DNA from 3 places in the Streptomyces sp. NPDC028991 genome. Region 1 is predicted to be linked to each of the others. Evidence: riboswitches for the same ligand, from Rfam matches in the RefSeq annotation. Region 1 holds a riboswitch; each other region holds the start of a gene.
The links. Region 1 has a riboswitch for cobalamin ahead of ACZ4V1_RS21850 (energy-coupling factor ABC transporter permease). Riboswitches for the same ligand answer to the same signal wherever they lie in the genome.

Region 1 (5,074 bases):
CGCGTACGGCACCGCGCCGGGCGCCCGGCCGGTGGCTCCGGGGCCCCGGACCAAGGCTCTGGCCCTCGCGGGCACGGGACTTGCCGCCGCCGTCGCGGCGACGGCACTGACGCGAGTCCTGCGACGCCGCTGAGCAGCGACACCTGAAACACCTACGCCATCACCGACGCCCCGCCGAGCACCGGCCCGCGGCCCGCGGCCCGCGACGCCACCGAGCCCAGGGTCCGGCGCCAGGCGCACCGACGCCCCGCCGGTGCTCGGCGGGGCGTCGGTACGCTCGCGGTGCTCAGGCCCGTCGGCACGCGGTGCTCAGACCCGTCGGCCGGCGTGGTCCGCCTGCTCCTGGCGGCTGGCCAGCGCCCAGATCACGAACACGTCGATCGCCATCATGATCACGGCCCAGACGGGCGCGTACGGCAGGAAGAGGAACTGGGCGACGAGGCTCAGCGAGGCCAGGACGATGCCCGCGAAGCGCGCCCAGGCCATGTCCTTGAGCAGGCCGTAACCGGTGGCGAGCACCAGGGCGCCCAGGATGACGTGGATGACGCCCCAGCCGGTGAGGCTGAGTTCGTAGACGTAGCTGCCCACGCGGGCGTACACGTCGTCCTCGGCGATGGCCGCGATGCCCTGCAGGACGGCGAGGGCGCCGTTCAGCAGCATCAGTACGCCCGCGAAGACGACGCCGCCGGTCACCCAGCCGCCGGCGCGGTCCGCCGATCGCGGGGGCCGCGGTCCGTCGGCGCCGTGGGACGGCGTGCCGGGAGAAGGTGCGGCGTGCTGGCTCATGAGCGGAGTCCTTTCTGCGGGTCCCCGTACGGGACTGCGCCCACCGGCACCCCGGGGCGCCGACAGGTCACTCCGAGCCTGCGGGCACCCGCCCCGCCCGGCCATGTGGGCCCGCCGAACGGGTGATCCGGGTTCGGTCGTGCCGGAGCGCACGGTCGTCCGCAACGGAATCGTGCGGGTGCGCCCCTCGCGCGCCTCACGTTTACTGAGGCGCACATGCGAACGCGCGCGACGGACCGTCGGACCAGGTGCCGAGGGGCGAGGTGGACCGAGGAGGGCCCGTGACGACTCAGCCCCCGCCGGCGAACGCGGTGCCGGCCCGGGCCGAGCAGTCCCTGCGGCGCACCCTGCTCAGCCCCGGCTATCTGCGGTTGTTGCTGCTGTGTGTACTGCTGGGCGTCCCCATCGCGCTGGCCTGCTTCTTCTTCGTCGGTCTCCAGCACGAGTTCCAGCACTGGGTGTGGACGTCGCTGCCGGAGGCCGCCGGTTACGACGCCCCGCCCTGGTGGTGGCCGCTGCCCGCACTGGTGCTGGCGGGGCTGATCCTGGCGCCGATCGTGACCCGGATGCCGGGCGGCGGCGGCCATCTGCCGGTCAACGGGCTGGGCGGCGCGCCCGTCGGCCCGCGCGCGCTGCCCGGCGCCGTCCTGGCGGCCCTCGCCACGCTGCCGCTCGGCGTGGTGCTGGGACCGGAGGCTCCGCTGATGGCCGTCGGCAGCGGGCTCGCGCTGCTGGCGGTGCGGCGGGCGGGCGCGGCCGGGGACCCGCGGGCGGGCGCGATCCTGGCCACGGCGGGCTCCACCGCCGCGATCTCCACCATCCTCGGCGGCCCGGTGGTGGCGGCGGTGCTGCTCATCGAGGGGGCCGGGCTCGGCGGGGCGCAGCTGGTCGCCCTGCTGCTGCCCTGTCTGCTGGCCAGTGCGGCGGGCGCCCTGGTCTTCACCGGTTTCGGTGAGTGGACCGGCCTGAGGATCGGCGCGCTGGCCCTGCACGACGTGCCGCCGGGCGCCAACCCGGACGCGGGCGACTTCCTGTGGGGCGTCCCCACGGCGGCGCTGATCGCCGTACTGGTCACGTTCGCCCGCGAGCTGGGTTACCGCACCGTCTCCTGGACACGGCACCGCACCGCCGTACGCACCGTCGCCTGCGCCACGGCGGTCGGCGTCTGCCTCACCGCGTACGCCCTGATCACCGGCCGTTCCCCGGCGGAGGCGGCACTGTCCGGGCAGGCCACCCTGGCCCAGCTCGCCGCGCATCCGCACGCCTGGTCCGTGGGCGCCCTGATCGCGCTCGTGGCCTGCAAGGGGCTGGCCTGGGGCATCGCGCTGGGCAGCCTGCGCGGGGGCCCGATCTTCCCGGCCGTACTGCTGGGCACGGCGACGGCCATGGCCTGCTCCGGCCTCCCCGGCTTCGGCGCGGCCCCGGCCCTCGCCCTGGGTATCTCCGCCGCGTCGGCCGCGGTGACCGGGCTGCCGCTGGCCAGCTCGGTGCTGGCGGTGTTGCTGACCGGCGCGGACGCGTACGACCAGATGCCGCTGATCGTCACCGCGTCGGTCGTCGCCTTCGTCGTCACCCAGCTGGTACGCCGGACCGCACCGGAACCGGCGTCCGCATCGGCACCGGCGTCGGGCCCGGCCGCGGAGACGGGACGGTGACCGAGCGCCGCGCCACCCACGAGCGCGGGGGCCGCACGGGCGGCAGCCGGCCCCGGACCGCCTGGCGCGCGGCCCGGCCCTGGCTGATGCGGGCCGGCGTCGCGGGGGGCGTGGTCGTGGCCTACTTCCTGCTTCCCCTGGACCACCTGGGCCCGCAGCGGCCCCTGCTGAGCTGGCTGCTGTTCGCCCTGATGCTGACCGCCGTGGCGGCGCTGCTGCTGAGGCAGATCCGCCATGTCCTCCTCGAACGCCCGGACACCCGGCCCGGTGTGGTCATCACCCTGCTCATCGTCCTCTCCGTGCACGTCTTCTCGGCGACGTACTACGCCCTCGCCAAGCAGCCGGGCGAGTTCACCGGCCTGGGCACCCGCGTCGACGCGCTGTACTTCACCGTGGTGACGCTCGCCACGGTCGGCTACGGGGACATCACGCCGCGGGGCCAGGCCGCGCGGGTCGTGACGGTCCTGCAGATCGTCTACAGCTTCGTGTTCCTCACCGCCGCCGCGACCGCGCTCACCCAGCGGATGCGCGACGTGGTGGTCCGGCGGACGGGCCGGGGCCGGCCGGGCTGACGCGAGTGCCCCGTCCGGGCGAGGAGCGGCGCCGGCGGCCGTTTCCGCAGCCCCGGGGTCTGTCCGCGGGAGCGGCGGCACGCCCGGCCGGACCGGAGGCCCGCTTGTCACCACCCTCGAGGGAGCACTACTGTCGCCACGCCTTGGTGAACGGGAAATCCGGTGTGATGCCGGTGCGGCCCTCGCCACTGTGAATCGGGAAGTCCGGCTCCGGCCCTCACGGGCAGCCACTGGGTTCTTGTGACCCGGGAAGGCGGAGCACGGGCGGTGGTACCCGTAAGCCAGGAGACCGGCCAAGGCGCGTCGTCCATCCACGAGGTGCTGGAGAGGGTCTGCTGAGCCATGCACATAGCCGAGGGCTTTCTGCCACCGGCGCACGCGATCGCCTGGGGTGTCGCGTCCGCGCCGTTCGTCGTACACGGAGTCCGTTCACTCACCCGTGAGGTCAGGGAGCATCCGGAGAGCACCCTGCTCCTCGGCGCCGCCGGGGCCTTCACGTTCGTCCTGTCGGCCCTGAAACTGCCGTCCGTCACCGGGAGTTGTTCGCACCCGACCGGCACCGGTCTGGGCGCCATCCTCTTCCGTCCGCCGATCATGGCGGTACTGGGCACCATCACCCTGCTCTTCCAGGCACTGCTGCTGGCGCACGGCGGGCTGACCACCCTCGGCGCCAACGTCTTCTCGATGGCGATCGTCGGCCCCTGGGCCGGATACGCCGTATACCGGCTGCTGCGCCGCTACGACGTGCCGCTGATGGTCGCGGTGTTCTTCGGGGCGTTCGTCGCCGACCTGTCCACGTACTGCGTCACCAGCGTGCAACTGGCGCTGGCGTTCCCGGACCCGGGCAGCGGGTTCCTGGGCGCGCTCGGCAAGTTCGGGTCCATCTTCGCCGTCACGCAGGTTCCGCTCGCGGTGAGCGAGGGGCTGCTCACGGTGGTCGTGATGCGACTGCTGGTGCAGTCCAGCAAGGGTGAACTGACCCGGCTGGGCGTTCTGTCGGCCAAGTCCGGCAAGACCACGTCCGGCGAGCGGGAGGCGGTGGCCCGATGAGCCGCAACGCGAAGATCAACGCCCTGCTGCTGCTCGTCGTGGCCGCGCTCGCGGTGCTGCCGCTGGTGCTGGGTCTCGGCGACCACAAGGAGGAGCCGTTCGCCGGCGCCGATGCCGAGGCGGAGACGGCGATCACGGAGATCGAGCCGGACTACGAGCCTTGGTTCTCGCCGCTGTACGAGCCGCCGTCCGGGGAGATCGAGTCGGCGCTGTTCGCCGTGCAGGCCGCGATCGGCGCGGGCGTGCTGGCCTACTACTTCGGGCTGCGCCGGGGCCGGCGACAGGGCGAGGAGCGGGCAGCGGCAGCGCTGCGGGACGTCCCGGCGGGCGACGTTCCCGCGGGCGACGTTCCCGCGGGCGACTGAGTGCTGCCGATCGACGCGGCGGCGCACAGCAGTCGCTGGCGCCGTCGCCATCCGGTGGACAAGGCCGTGCTCGGACTGGGCCTGACCGTGCTCGCGATCTCGCTGCCGCCCTGGCCCGGCGCGGCGCTGGTCCTGGTGACGGCGCTCGCCGTGCTCCTCGGCGCGGCGCGGGTGCCCGGACGTCGGCTGTGGCGGGCGTACCGCGTTCCGCTGGGCTTCTGCGTGACCGGGGCGCTGCCGCTGCTGGTACAGGTCGGTGGCCCGGGCGGGTTCCTGACGGCGGCGGACGGCGGCCCGGTGCGCGCCGGTGAACTTCTGCTGCGCACCTCGGCGGCCTCCCTCGGAGTGCTGCTGTTCGCGTTCACCACGCCGATGTCGGATCTGCTGCCCCGCCTGGTGCGGGCCGGGGTGCCCGCGCCGGTCGTCGACGTGGCGCTGGTGACGTACCGCATGAGCTTCCTGCTGCTGGACTCCGTGCACCGGGTCAGGCAGGCGCAGGCCGCACGGCTGGGCCACACCACCCGGGCCGCCGCCTGGCGTTCGCTCGGCGGGCTGGGAGCGACGGCGTTCGTGCGGGCCTTCGACCGGGCGGCGCGGCTCCAGACCGGTCTGGCGGGGCGCGGCTACGACGGCACCCTGCGCGTCC
Region 2 (5,074 bases), on a different contig from region 1:
GCAGTCCTTGCGGCGCGCCGGACTCGATGAGCCGCCACAGCGCGTCCGTGTCCGCGTGCTGGTCGATCAGGTCGCCGAGCCGGTCGAGCTGCTCCTCACGCAGCGCGGCGAAGGAGGTGTCGGGGGCAGGTACGAAGCGGCGGCCCGCGGCGGCTGCCACCTCGCGCAGGAACGCCCGGCGGAAGCCGTCCGACTCCAGGGAACCGTGCCAGTGGGTGCCCCAGGTCCGGCCGGCCCGGCAGCCGTCCAGGAAGGGCTCCCCACCGGTGACCTCCGCGACCCCGTGGTGGATCTCGTACCCCTCGACGCGCTCGCCGAAGGCCTCGCCCACCGGCCGCGTGAGGGTCTTCTCGCGGGCGAACCGCACCCGCACGGGCAGCAGTCCGAGCCCGTCCACGTGTCCGGCGCGCGACTCGACCTCGTCCTCGATGTGCTCGCCCAGGAGCTGGAACCCGCCGCAGACGCCGAGTACGGGCCGGCCGTCGGCGGCCCTGCGGGCGAGGGCGTCCGCGAGCCCGCGCTCCCGCAGCCACGCCAGCGCCCGGACCGTCCCGCGGGTCCCCGGCACGACGACGAGATCGGCGTCGGCGAGCTCCTCCGGCCGGTCCACGAAGCGCACCACGACACCGGGTTCGGCGGCGAGCGCGTCCACGTCCGTGAAGTTGGACATCAACGGGACCGCGCAGACGGCGACCCGCAGCACGTCCTCGCCGACCGGCGGCGCGACGACCGACTCGCGCACCGTCCCGCGCAGGGAGACGCGCAGCCCGTCCTCCTCGTCGATGCCGAGCCCGTGCCGGAAGGGCAGGACGCCGTACGTGCGCCGCCCGGTGAGGCGGTGGAGCATGTCGAGGCCGGGTTCCAGCAGGGAGACGTCGCCCCGGAACTTGTTCACCAGGAACCCGGCGACCAGCGCCTGGTCCTCGGGCGCGAGCAGCGCCACCGTCCCGAAGAACGAGGCGAAGACCCCGCCCCGGTCGATGTCGCCCACCACCAGCACGGGCAGCCCGGCGCCCCGGGCGATCCCCATGTTCACGATGTCGGTCCGACGCAGGTTGATCTCGGCCGGACTGCCCGCCCCCTCACAGATCACCGCGTCATACGTGCCCCTCAGCTCGGCCAGACAGTCCAGCACCGTGCCGAGCAACTGCCGCTGCCGCCCGCCGTGGTAGCCGCGGGCGCTCATCTCACCGACCGGCTTGCCGAGCAGCACGACCTGGCTGCTGCGCTCACCGCCCGGTTTGAGCAGCACCGGGTTCATCAGCGCGGTGGGTTCCACGCGGCACGCCTGGGCCTGCATGGCCTGCGCCCGCCCGATCTCGGCGCCCTCGCGGGTCACGAAGGAGTTCAGCGACATGTTCTGCGCCTTGAAGGGCGCGACCTTGACGCCCTGGCGCACCAGCCAGCGGCAGATCCCGGCGGTGACGACGCTCTTGCCCGCGTCCGAGGTGGTTCCGGCGACGAGGAGGCCACCGTTCATGACGTAGGTCCCTTCTCGAGGAGGCGACCGCTCATGTCGTACGCCCCTTCCTGACGGCCCCGCGCGCGAACAGCCGGGCGCCCGCGCACACGCCGAGCGCCAGCCAGCCCACGCGCCGGGAGAGCCGGACGGCCCGGTCGATGTCGCCGGAGCCGGCCCGGACGGCCCGTCCCGCCGTGCCGTTGAGGACGGGCCGGTGCTCCACCCGCCCGCCGTAGGAGAGCGTTCCGCCGAGCCGTACGCCCAGGGCGCCCGCGAACGACGCCTCCACGGGACCGGCGTTGGGGCTCGGGTGCCGTGCGGCATCCGCGCGCCAGGCCCGTACGGCGCCGCGCGGGTCGCCGCCGGCCACGACGGTCAGGACGGCGGTCAGGCGGGCGCCCGGCCAGCCCGCGAGGTCGTCGAGCCGGGCCGAGGCCCAGCCGTACCGCCGGTACCTGGCGGACTTGTGGCCGACCATGGCGTCCAGGGTGTTCACGGCCCGGAAGCCGAGCAGCCCGGGCACTGAGGCCACGGCGCCCCACACCAGGGCGCCCACCACCGCGTCCGAGGTGTTCTCGGCGACGGACTCCACGACGGCCCGGGCGATCCCGTCGGCGTCCAGCGCCTGCGGGTCCCGCCCGCACAGGTGCGGCAGCCGTGCGCGGGCCGCCTCGACGTCCCCGGAGTCCAGGGCCCGGCCGACGGCGCGGGCCTCGCGCGCGAGTGAGGTGCCGCCGACGACGGCCCAGGTGGCGGCTCCGGTCAGCGCGACGGAGGCGGCGGGGGAACGGCGTACGGCGCGGGCGGTGACGGTTCCCAGGGCGGCGGCGCCACCGGCGCACACGGCGGTGTGCAGCGCGCCCCAGCCCCGGTGGTCACGCCACAGCACCCGTTCCACGGCGCCGGCGGCACGGCCGAACGCGGCGACCGGGTGTCCGCGGCGCGGATCGCCGAGGAGGAGGTCACCGAGAAGGCCGGCGGCGGCGCCGTACGCGAAGACGCGTTCGGCGCGCACGGCTCAACCGGCCGCGGGGCGGGGGAGCGTGTCGCTGGTGTGCCCGGAACCGGTGTACCCGGGACCGCTGTGCGTGGAACCGCAGCCGTGCATGGCGATATGTCCTCACTCAGGGTGTCCGCGCCCTGGTTGGAAGAGACCGGCGGTGAGAGTTCCTGGCTTCCGGGGTCTGCACCCCGTTCACAGTGGCGGGACCGCGCCGGATTCGCACCGGGCTTCCTCTCCTGCCGCCGTATTGGCTCCGGAAGTCCACCACGGCCCGCGAACACCCGTCAACCTGGCGTTGACCTGCGAAGGGGGAGTGTGCGAAGCCCCACACACGGGGGGTGTGCACCGGCGCGAGAAGAAGGCGGGGCGCGGGACGGTTGGAGTCCGTCCCGCGCCCCGCCTCAAGGGGGTGCGCCGAGGGTCAGGCGACGATCAGGTAGATGCCGTACGCCACCGCCGCCGCACAGGCCGCGAAGCAGGCGTACGCGCCGGTGACCGCGAGGGCCGCGGAGCCGCCCTGGGCGGCCGCCCGCTCCTGACGGGAGAGGCCGACGATGCCGAGGGTGAACAGGCCCACCAGGGCCACGGTGGCCACGAGGCTGACCCCGAAGACGGAGCCGAGAGCTGCCCAGTCGATGCTCATGGAATTCGCTTTCCTTCGTACCCGGGGCGCGGGCTCAGACAGAGGTGGTGGCCGAGGAGGCCTTGGAGTCGGACGCGGACCCCGGGGCGCCGGCCGCGGCCAGGTCCTCGGTCACGCCCGCCGGGGGCGGGGACACGGCGGCCATCGCCGTGGTCACCACACCGGCCTGCTCGGGCTCGTCGACGACGTTGGTGTGGTCGACGACCTCGCGCCGGGAGAGCTTCCAGATGGCGGCACTGGAGGCGACCAGGAAGACCGCGACGAGTGCGGTGCCCCAGTCACCGAGGCCGCAGACCCACTCGGCGATCGCGGCGACCAGGGCCGCGGCCGGCAGGGTCAGACCCCAGGCGACGAACATCCGGGTGGCCGTGGACCAGCGCACCACGCCGCCCTTGCGGCCGAGGCCCGCGCCCATCACCGCGCCGGAGACCGAGTGCGTGGTGGAGAGGGAGAAGCCGAGGTGGGAGGAGGCCAGGATGACCGTGGCGGCGCTGGTCTGGGCGGCGAAGCCCTGCTGCGGCTGGAGGTCGGTCAGGCCCTTGCCCATGGTGCGGATGATGCGCCAGCCGCCGAGGTAGGTGCCGAGCGCGATGGCGATGCCCGCGGACAGGATGACCCACATGGGCGGGTCGGAGTCGGGGGCGAGGGCGCCGCCGGCGACCAGGGCGAGGGTGATGATGCCCATCGTCTTCTGGGCGTCGTTGGTGCCGTGGGCCAGCGAGACCAGCCCGGCGGAGGCGATCTGCCCGGCGCGGTAGCCCTTGGCGGCGGCCTTGCCGTCGGCCTTGCGGCCGAGCCTGTACGTCAGCCGTGCGCCGAGCAGCGCCGCGAGGCCCGCGACGAGCGGGGCGGCGATCGCCGGGATCAGCACCTTGGTGACGAGCGCGTCGCCGTTGACCGCGCCGACACCCGCCGAAGCGACCGCGGCACCGATCAGACCGCCCATGAGGGCGTGCGAGGAACTGGACGGGAGCCCGACCAGCCAGGTCAGCAGGTTCCAGAGGATCGCGCCCACCAGGGCGGCGAAGATGACCTCGGGACGGATGCCGGTCTCGTCGACGAGACCCTTGGAGATCGTGTTGGCGACCTCCACCGAGAGGAAGGCGCCGACAAGGTTGAGGACGGCGGACATCGCCACCGCCACCTTGGGCTTGAGCGCACCGGTCGAAATGGTCGTTGCCATCGCGTTCGCGGTGTCGTGGAAACCGTTCGTGAAATCGAACGCGAGTGCGGTTACTACCACAATCGCGAGGATCAGCGAGAAGCTTTCCATTTACCCAGGCAATCGTTCGAGGTCATTGGCTGGACGAACGTAGGTAACCAGAGTGAACGGAAGATGAACTGAGCAGGGCGCCACGGTGACCGGAACCGGTGTCTCCGCCTCCCTCTGCGTGCCCGGTCCGACGCTCTCCGGAGACGCGCCTGGCAGGATCGCCGCGAAGCCGGTCGACGGCGGGACGCGAGGGCCTTGAAATGCCCGAGGGGAGACGGTGACTGTGACGTATTCGCGGGTCGGACGGGTGGGCGGAGCCGACGAGGAAGGGGCCTGGGAGGCACTCGTCTCGACGGCCCGTCGGACGGTGGCGGAGGGGTTGGTGGTCGGCACCTCCGGCAACGTCTCGGTGCGGGTGGACGACACGGTGCTGGTCACCCCTTCGGGTGTGCCCTACGACCGTTTGGCCCCCGGCGACATCACCGGCGTCGACCTCGACGGGCGGCAGGTGCTCGGCACGCTGGTCCCGACCAGCGAACTGCCCATGCACCTCGCGGTGTACCGCGCCACCGACGCCCGCGCCGTCGTCCACACCCACGCCGTGCACGCGACGGCGGTCTCGCTCCTCGTCGCCGAACTCCCGCCGGTCCACTACATGACCGCCGCCCTCGGCGGCCCCGTCCGGGTCGCCCCCTACGCGGCCTACGGAACCGACGAACTGGCCCGCACCATGCTCGACGCCCTCGCCGGCCG
Region 3 (5,074 bases), on a different contig from region 1:
GGGCACCACCATCGGGTGGTCCTTCAGCCGCGTGGCTCTTCGGGGAGGAACGTCACCTGCGGGGCGCCCGTGCGCGGATGGGTGGCGACCTCCGCCGCCACTCCGTAGACCTCGGCCAGGAGCCGCGGGGTGAGTATCTCGGCCGGCGGGCCGGAGGCGGTGACCTCGCCGGCGTGCAGGACGTAGAGGCGGTCGCAGTAGTAGGCGGCCAGGTTGAGATCGTGCAGGGCGAGCAGCACGGTCGTGGGCAGACGGCGCAGGGTGCCGAGCACCGACAGTTGGTGGCGGACGTCGAGGTGGTTGGTGGGTTCGTCGAGGACGAGGAGGGTGGGCCGTTGGGCGAGGGCGCGGGCGATGAGGACGCGCTGGCGTTCGCCGCCGGAGAGCCGGTCGAAGGGGCGGTCGGCCAGGTGGACGGCGTCGACCGCCAGGAGCGCGGAGTCGATGAGCCCGGCGTCCTCGGGGGTGTCGCCGGCGAGGAGCCGTTTGTGCGGGGTGCGGCCCATGGCGACGACCTCCCGGACGGCGAGATCGAAGTCGGCCGCCGAGTCCTGGACCACCGCGGCCACGGTGCGGGCCAGTTGCCGCACCGGCAATGACCAGGCGTCGCCTCCGTCGACCCGGACCTGACCGGCGTCCGGGCGCAGGACACGGTAGACGGTGCGCAGGAGGCTGGACTTGCCGCTGCCGTTGGGACCGACGAGGCCGATGGTCTCGCCCGGGCGGGCGGTCAGGGACACGTCGCGCACCAGGTGGCGCGCTCCGGCGGTGAGCGTGACGCCGTCGACGCTCAGTTCGGTCGCGGTCATGCCACTCCTCGGTCGGTGCCGCGCCGGGCGTCCCGGCGCATCAGCCACAGGAAGAACGGCCCGCCGCACAGGGCCGTGAGCACGCCGACGGGTATCTCCGTCGGCGCGGCGATCGTCCGTGCGGCGATGTCCGCCCAGATGAGGAAGACCGCTCCGCCGAGTGCCGCCGTCGGCAGGACCCGGCGGTGGTCGCCGCCGACGAACAGGCGCACGATGTGGGGCATCATCAGGCCGACGAAGCCGATCGGTCCGGCCGCCGCGACCAGTACGCCGGTGACGAGGGAGAGCAGGACGAACAGGCGGGCGCGGAAGCGGGCCACGTCCAGTCCCATGGTGGTGGCCGCCTCCTCGCCGGCCAGCAGCAGGTTCAGGTTGCGCGCCTGGGCCATGAGGACGCCGACGCCGAGCAGCAGGGCCGCGCCCGGCAGCCACAGGGTGCCCCAGTTGACCCCGCCGAGGCCGCCGAGGGTCCAGGCGAGGACCGCGCGGGCCTCGTTGCCCCGGTCGGTGGTGAGCAGCAGCAGATTGAGCACCGCGGTGAGCACCGCCGCGATCGCCACTCCGGACAGCACGAGCCGCGACGAGGTGATGCGTCCGCCGGTGCGCGCGGTGGCGTACACGAGCAGGAGCGCGCCCAGGGCGCCCACGAAGGCGGCCACCGACAGGGAGACCGGCCCGAAGAGGGTGACCCCGAAGACGATCACGGCGACCGCGCCGAGGGACGCCCCCGAGGAGACGCCAAGCAGGTACGGCTCTGCGAGCGGGTTGCGCACCAGGGCCTGTAGCGCGGTGCCGACCACCGCCAGGCCGGCGCCGGTGACCGCACCGAGCAGTACCCGCGGCGCCCGCACGTCCACCACGATGGTCTCCCGGGCCCGCGACCAGCCGGGCTCCTGCCAGTCGGCACCCAGCGCGTGCGTCACGATGCCCCACACCTCGCCGGGCGGCACCCGGACGGAGCCGATCGCGAGGCCCGCCGTGGCGGAGACGACGAGCAGGGTGGTGAGTACGAGCAGCGTGACCGCCAACCCCGTACGGCCCGCCCCTGGCTCGGTCGTCTTCCACCGTTGAGCCGTCCGTTCGGTGGACGTGTCGGTGGCGGCCTGGGTCACCGGAAGCTCTCGGGGTGCAGTCCGCGGGCCAGGTCGTCGACCGCGTAGGCCGAGCGGATTCCTACCAGGGTGGCGGTCAGCGGCAGGACGACGAACCGCTTGTTCCTGACGGCGGGCACGTCGGCGAGCGCGGGTTGGGAGAGCAGGAACCTCTTCTTCTCCTCGACGCTTCCGGCGCCCGCGTAGTCGTAGATGGCGATGACCTCCGGCCTGCGCTCGACGACTTGCTCCCAGGAGACGTCGCCGAAGACGTCGTCGAGGTCGGCGAAGACGTTCTCGCCGCCGGCCAGCCGGATCAGCTCGGTGCCCAGGCTCTTGCCGCCCGCGGTGAACGCGCTCTTGTCGCCGCTGTCGTAGAGGAAGACGGGCACCTCTGGCTCGCCCGCGACCTCGGCGGCGGCCTTGCCGACGCGGTCCTCGAGGTCGGTGACCAGCCTGTCGGCCCGGTCCGGGACACCGAAGATCCTGCCGATGGCGCGGATCTCGTCGTAGGTGTCCCGCATCGTCACCCGCTTCTCGCCGCAGTACTCGCGGTTGAGGTAGGTGTCGATGCCGGCGTCGGCGAACGCCTTGCGGGACCGGCCCTCGTTCTCGGCGAAGGCGCTGCCGTAACCGCCGTAGACGAGATCGGGTTCGGCGTCCAGGACCGTCTCGAACGACGGTTCCTTCTCCGCCAGCTCGGGGATCGCCTCGTAGTCCTTCTTCAGCTCGGGCAGGACGGCGGAGTCGGGGAAGGCCGTGCCGGCCATCCGGTCCTTCAGGCCGAGGGCGAGCATGAGTTCCGCCGGGTGCTGGTGGATGGTGACCACCCGTGACGGCGGCCTGTCGTACGTCGTCCTCACGCCGCAGTTGTCGATGGTGACCGGGAAGCCGGTGGGCACGGCCGTGGTGGCCTTCGCGTCCCCGCCGCCCTCGTCGGACGGACCGCAGCCGGTGGTCAGCAGTACTGACGAAAGAGCCATGGCGGCGGCCGTGGCACGAAGGAACCCGCGCGTGCGGGCAGGGGTGAACAGCTGGGACACGTGAAGCCTCCTGGAGTCCGCGCTCCTCGGATCGGGCCCGCGACGGACCAGTGTCCTGACTCCCGGATCGACGTTCCCTCCGCCTTCCCGCGCGGGGCGCAGTGGCGTGTCGGAGGGGCGCTCCCCGGTCACAGTGGCGGGACCGTGCCGGATTCGCACCGGCTTCCTGTCTCCCGTCGCGGCGATGACCAGGTGATCCTACGTTTCCCCGAGCCGACGGCGAAAGGGCGTGCGGACCCGGCCGCACGCCCCGAGCCTCCCGCACGCCTCGCGGACAGCCTGGTACGGGGGTGGCAGCGCACTCTTCTGCGGCTGGCCCGCCCGGCCCGTCGGCCCGCGACGGCCCCCTCACGCCCAGGAGTCGGACCGAAGGCCGGTACCGGGCGGGCGGTGCGGCGTCCCGGGGTGGGATGATGGCCGACGACAAGGCGACGGCGGAACGAGGAAGCCGGTGCGAATCCGGCGCGGTCCCGCCACTGTGATCGGCGAGCGAGTCCCGACAGGCCACTGCCCGGCAACGGGTGGGAAGGCAGGGACGAGCATTGACCCGAGAGCCAGGAGACTCACGCGGTCGCTACCTCGACGGACCACCGGGGCGGATCTCCCCGGAGAGAGGGACGGCACCGCATGCCCGCAACGCCGGCCGGACGAACGACGGACGACACGAGGGCCGCAACGGCCACCGCCCCGGTGCCGTGCCGCATCGTCGTGTGCCGCGACTGCTGCTGCGGCAGCCCCAAAGTGACCGGCGTCGACCACACGGCCCAGACCGAGCGCCTGCGCGCCGCGGCACCGGTACGCGTCTCCGACTGCCTCGACGTCTGCGACCAGGCCAACGTCATCGTCGTACAGCCCTCCGCCGAAGGCCGCGCCGCCGGTGCCCGGCCCGTCTGGCTGGGGCTCGTCAACGACCCGGACGCGACCGAGGACATCGCCGCGTGGGCACGCGCGGGCGGGCCGGGCGTGGCACCCCTGCCGGACATTCTCGACCTGTACGCCATCACGCCGCCGCGACGGCGTACGGCCCCCTGACCGTACGGACGGAGAGCCGGAGGCAGGACGGGAACCGGGCACGACCGCCGGTGCCTCAGCCGCGTCCGTCACCCCCGCCCCGCATGAACGGGGCCGGCCTCGGCGGCCTCTTCGCCCCCCACCGGCGTTGTCGACGAGGCCCCGCCGCATCGCCCTGGACCAGGCGCGCCCGGCCCGGCTCCTGGCGCCGCTCGCCGGCGTACGCGTGGTGGAGCCGCCGTACGAGGCCGTGCCGTCGCGGGAGGCCATGTGGTGGCACCCGTGCACACCCACGACGCGGCCCACACCCGGCTGCGTGAGACCGCCGCCCGCGTCGGCGGGCGGACGGCCGATGAGCCCGAGGGGCCGGCGGGTGGTCCGCGCACGGGAAAGAACTGCCGCCGCTCAGCGGCGCGGACCGCGCGCCCGACGTCAATCCGGTGGAACGCGAGGTGACGTGCCGCGCGGTGCACTACCGTCTCGCATGTCGAACACGGTGACGAACGGGGGCGGTTGGATGTTGGCGGAGGGTATGGCCGCGCTGGCCGCCGCCGGAGGCGCGGCGGTCGTCCAAGCGGCCGGGACCAGCGCCTGGCAGGGCCTGCAGCAGTCGGTCGCGCGGTGGTTCGCCCGGGGCGACGGGGAGCGTGAGCGCGTCGAGCTGGAACGGCTCGACCATAGTGCGGCCGCGCTGGAAGCCGTACCGGACGACGAACGGGCCGGCGTGCGCAGCGGCCAGCAAGGCGCCTGGCAGGCCCGCTTCGAGCAGGCGTTGGAGAATCTGAGCGCCTCCGAGCGCGAGGAGGCCGCCGAGATCCTGCGGGCCCTGCTGCAGACACACGCCCCGGCGGACGGAGCGGAGGCGCCCGCCGACGGCCCGACGATCCGCGGCAACGTGGACATCCGGGCCGATCACGGTTCCGCGGCGGCGGTGCAGATGCGTGACGTCACCGTCGGAACCCCTCCGCAGCCGGGTCCGCAGCAGGGCTGAGCGGGCTCGGAGGCGGTCAGGCCCCGCACGTCACGGCAGACATGGTCGTCTCGGCCACCACTGGAGGATTCGCGGTCGGGCACGCCGACAGCATCACGTACTACGCTTCCGCGCCGGAGCCCGGGGACG

Region 2: another riboswitch for cobalamin. It lies ahead of ACZ4V1_RS25000 (cobalamin biosynthesis protein); the one in region 1 lies ahead of ACZ4V1_RS21850 (energy-coupling factor ABC transporter permease).
Region 3: another riboswitch for cobalamin. It lies ahead of ACZ4V1_RS18500 (ABC transporter substrate-binding protein); the one in region 1 lies ahead of ACZ4V1_RS21850 (energy-coupling factor ABC transporter permease).

The regions. Positions count from the first base shown of each region.
Region 1 covers NZ_JBVHVP010000011.1:42,889-47,962, reverse strand. The annotation lists gene ACZ4V1_RS21870 (FAD-binding and (Fe-S)-binding domain-containing protein) at 1-133, shown strand, start outside; gene ACZ4V1_RS21865 (DUF7144 family membrane protein) at 310-786, opposite strand; gene ACZ4V1_RS21860 (chloride channel protein) at 1,068-2,441, shown strand; gene ACZ4V1_RS21855 (potassium channel family protein) at 2,528-3,013, shown strand; cobalamin riboswitch at 3,141-3,325, shown strand; gene ACZ4V1_RS21850 (energy-coupling factor ABC transporter permease) at 3,356-4,063, shown strand; gene ACZ4V1_RS21845 (energy-coupling factor ABC transporter substrate-binding protein) at 4,060-4,428, shown strand; gene cbiQ (cobalt ECF transporter T component CbiQ) at 4,429-5,074, shown strand, end outside.
Region 2 covers NZ_JBVHVP010000014.1:55,284-60,357, reverse strand. The annotation lists gene ACZ4V1_RS25005 (cobyric acid synthase) at 1-1,480, opposite strand, end outside; gene ACZ4V1_RS25000 (cobalamin biosynthesis protein) at 1,512-2,477, opposite strand; cobalamin riboswitch at 2,608-2,746, opposite strand; gene ACZ4V1_RS24995 (hypothetical protein) at 2,887-3,108, opposite strand; gene ACZ4V1_RS24990 (inorganic phosphate transporter) at 3,143-4,381, opposite strand; gene ACZ4V1_RS24985 (class II aldolase/adducin family protein) at 4,605-5,074, shown strand, end outside.
Region 3 covers NZ_JBVHVP010000008.1:88,134-93,207, reverse strand. The annotation lists gene ACZ4V1_RS18510 (ABC transporter ATP-binding protein) at 24-809, opposite strand; gene ACZ4V1_RS18505 (FecCD family ABC transporter permease) at 806-1,921, opposite strand; gene ACZ4V1_RS18500 (ABC transporter substrate-binding protein) at 1,918-2,883, opposite strand; cobalamin riboswitch at 2,972-3,149, opposite strand; cobalamin riboswitch at 3,360-3,508, shown strand; gene ACZ4V1_RS18495 ((2Fe-2S) ferredoxin domain-containing protein) at 3,571-3,975, shown strand; partial or broken gene ACZ4V1_RS18490 (hypothetical protein) at 4,112-4,410, shown strand; gene ACZ4V1_RS18485 (hypothetical protein) at 4,487-4,945, shown strand; gene ACZ4V1_RS18480 (NACHT domain-containing protein) at 4,987-5,074, shown strand, end outside.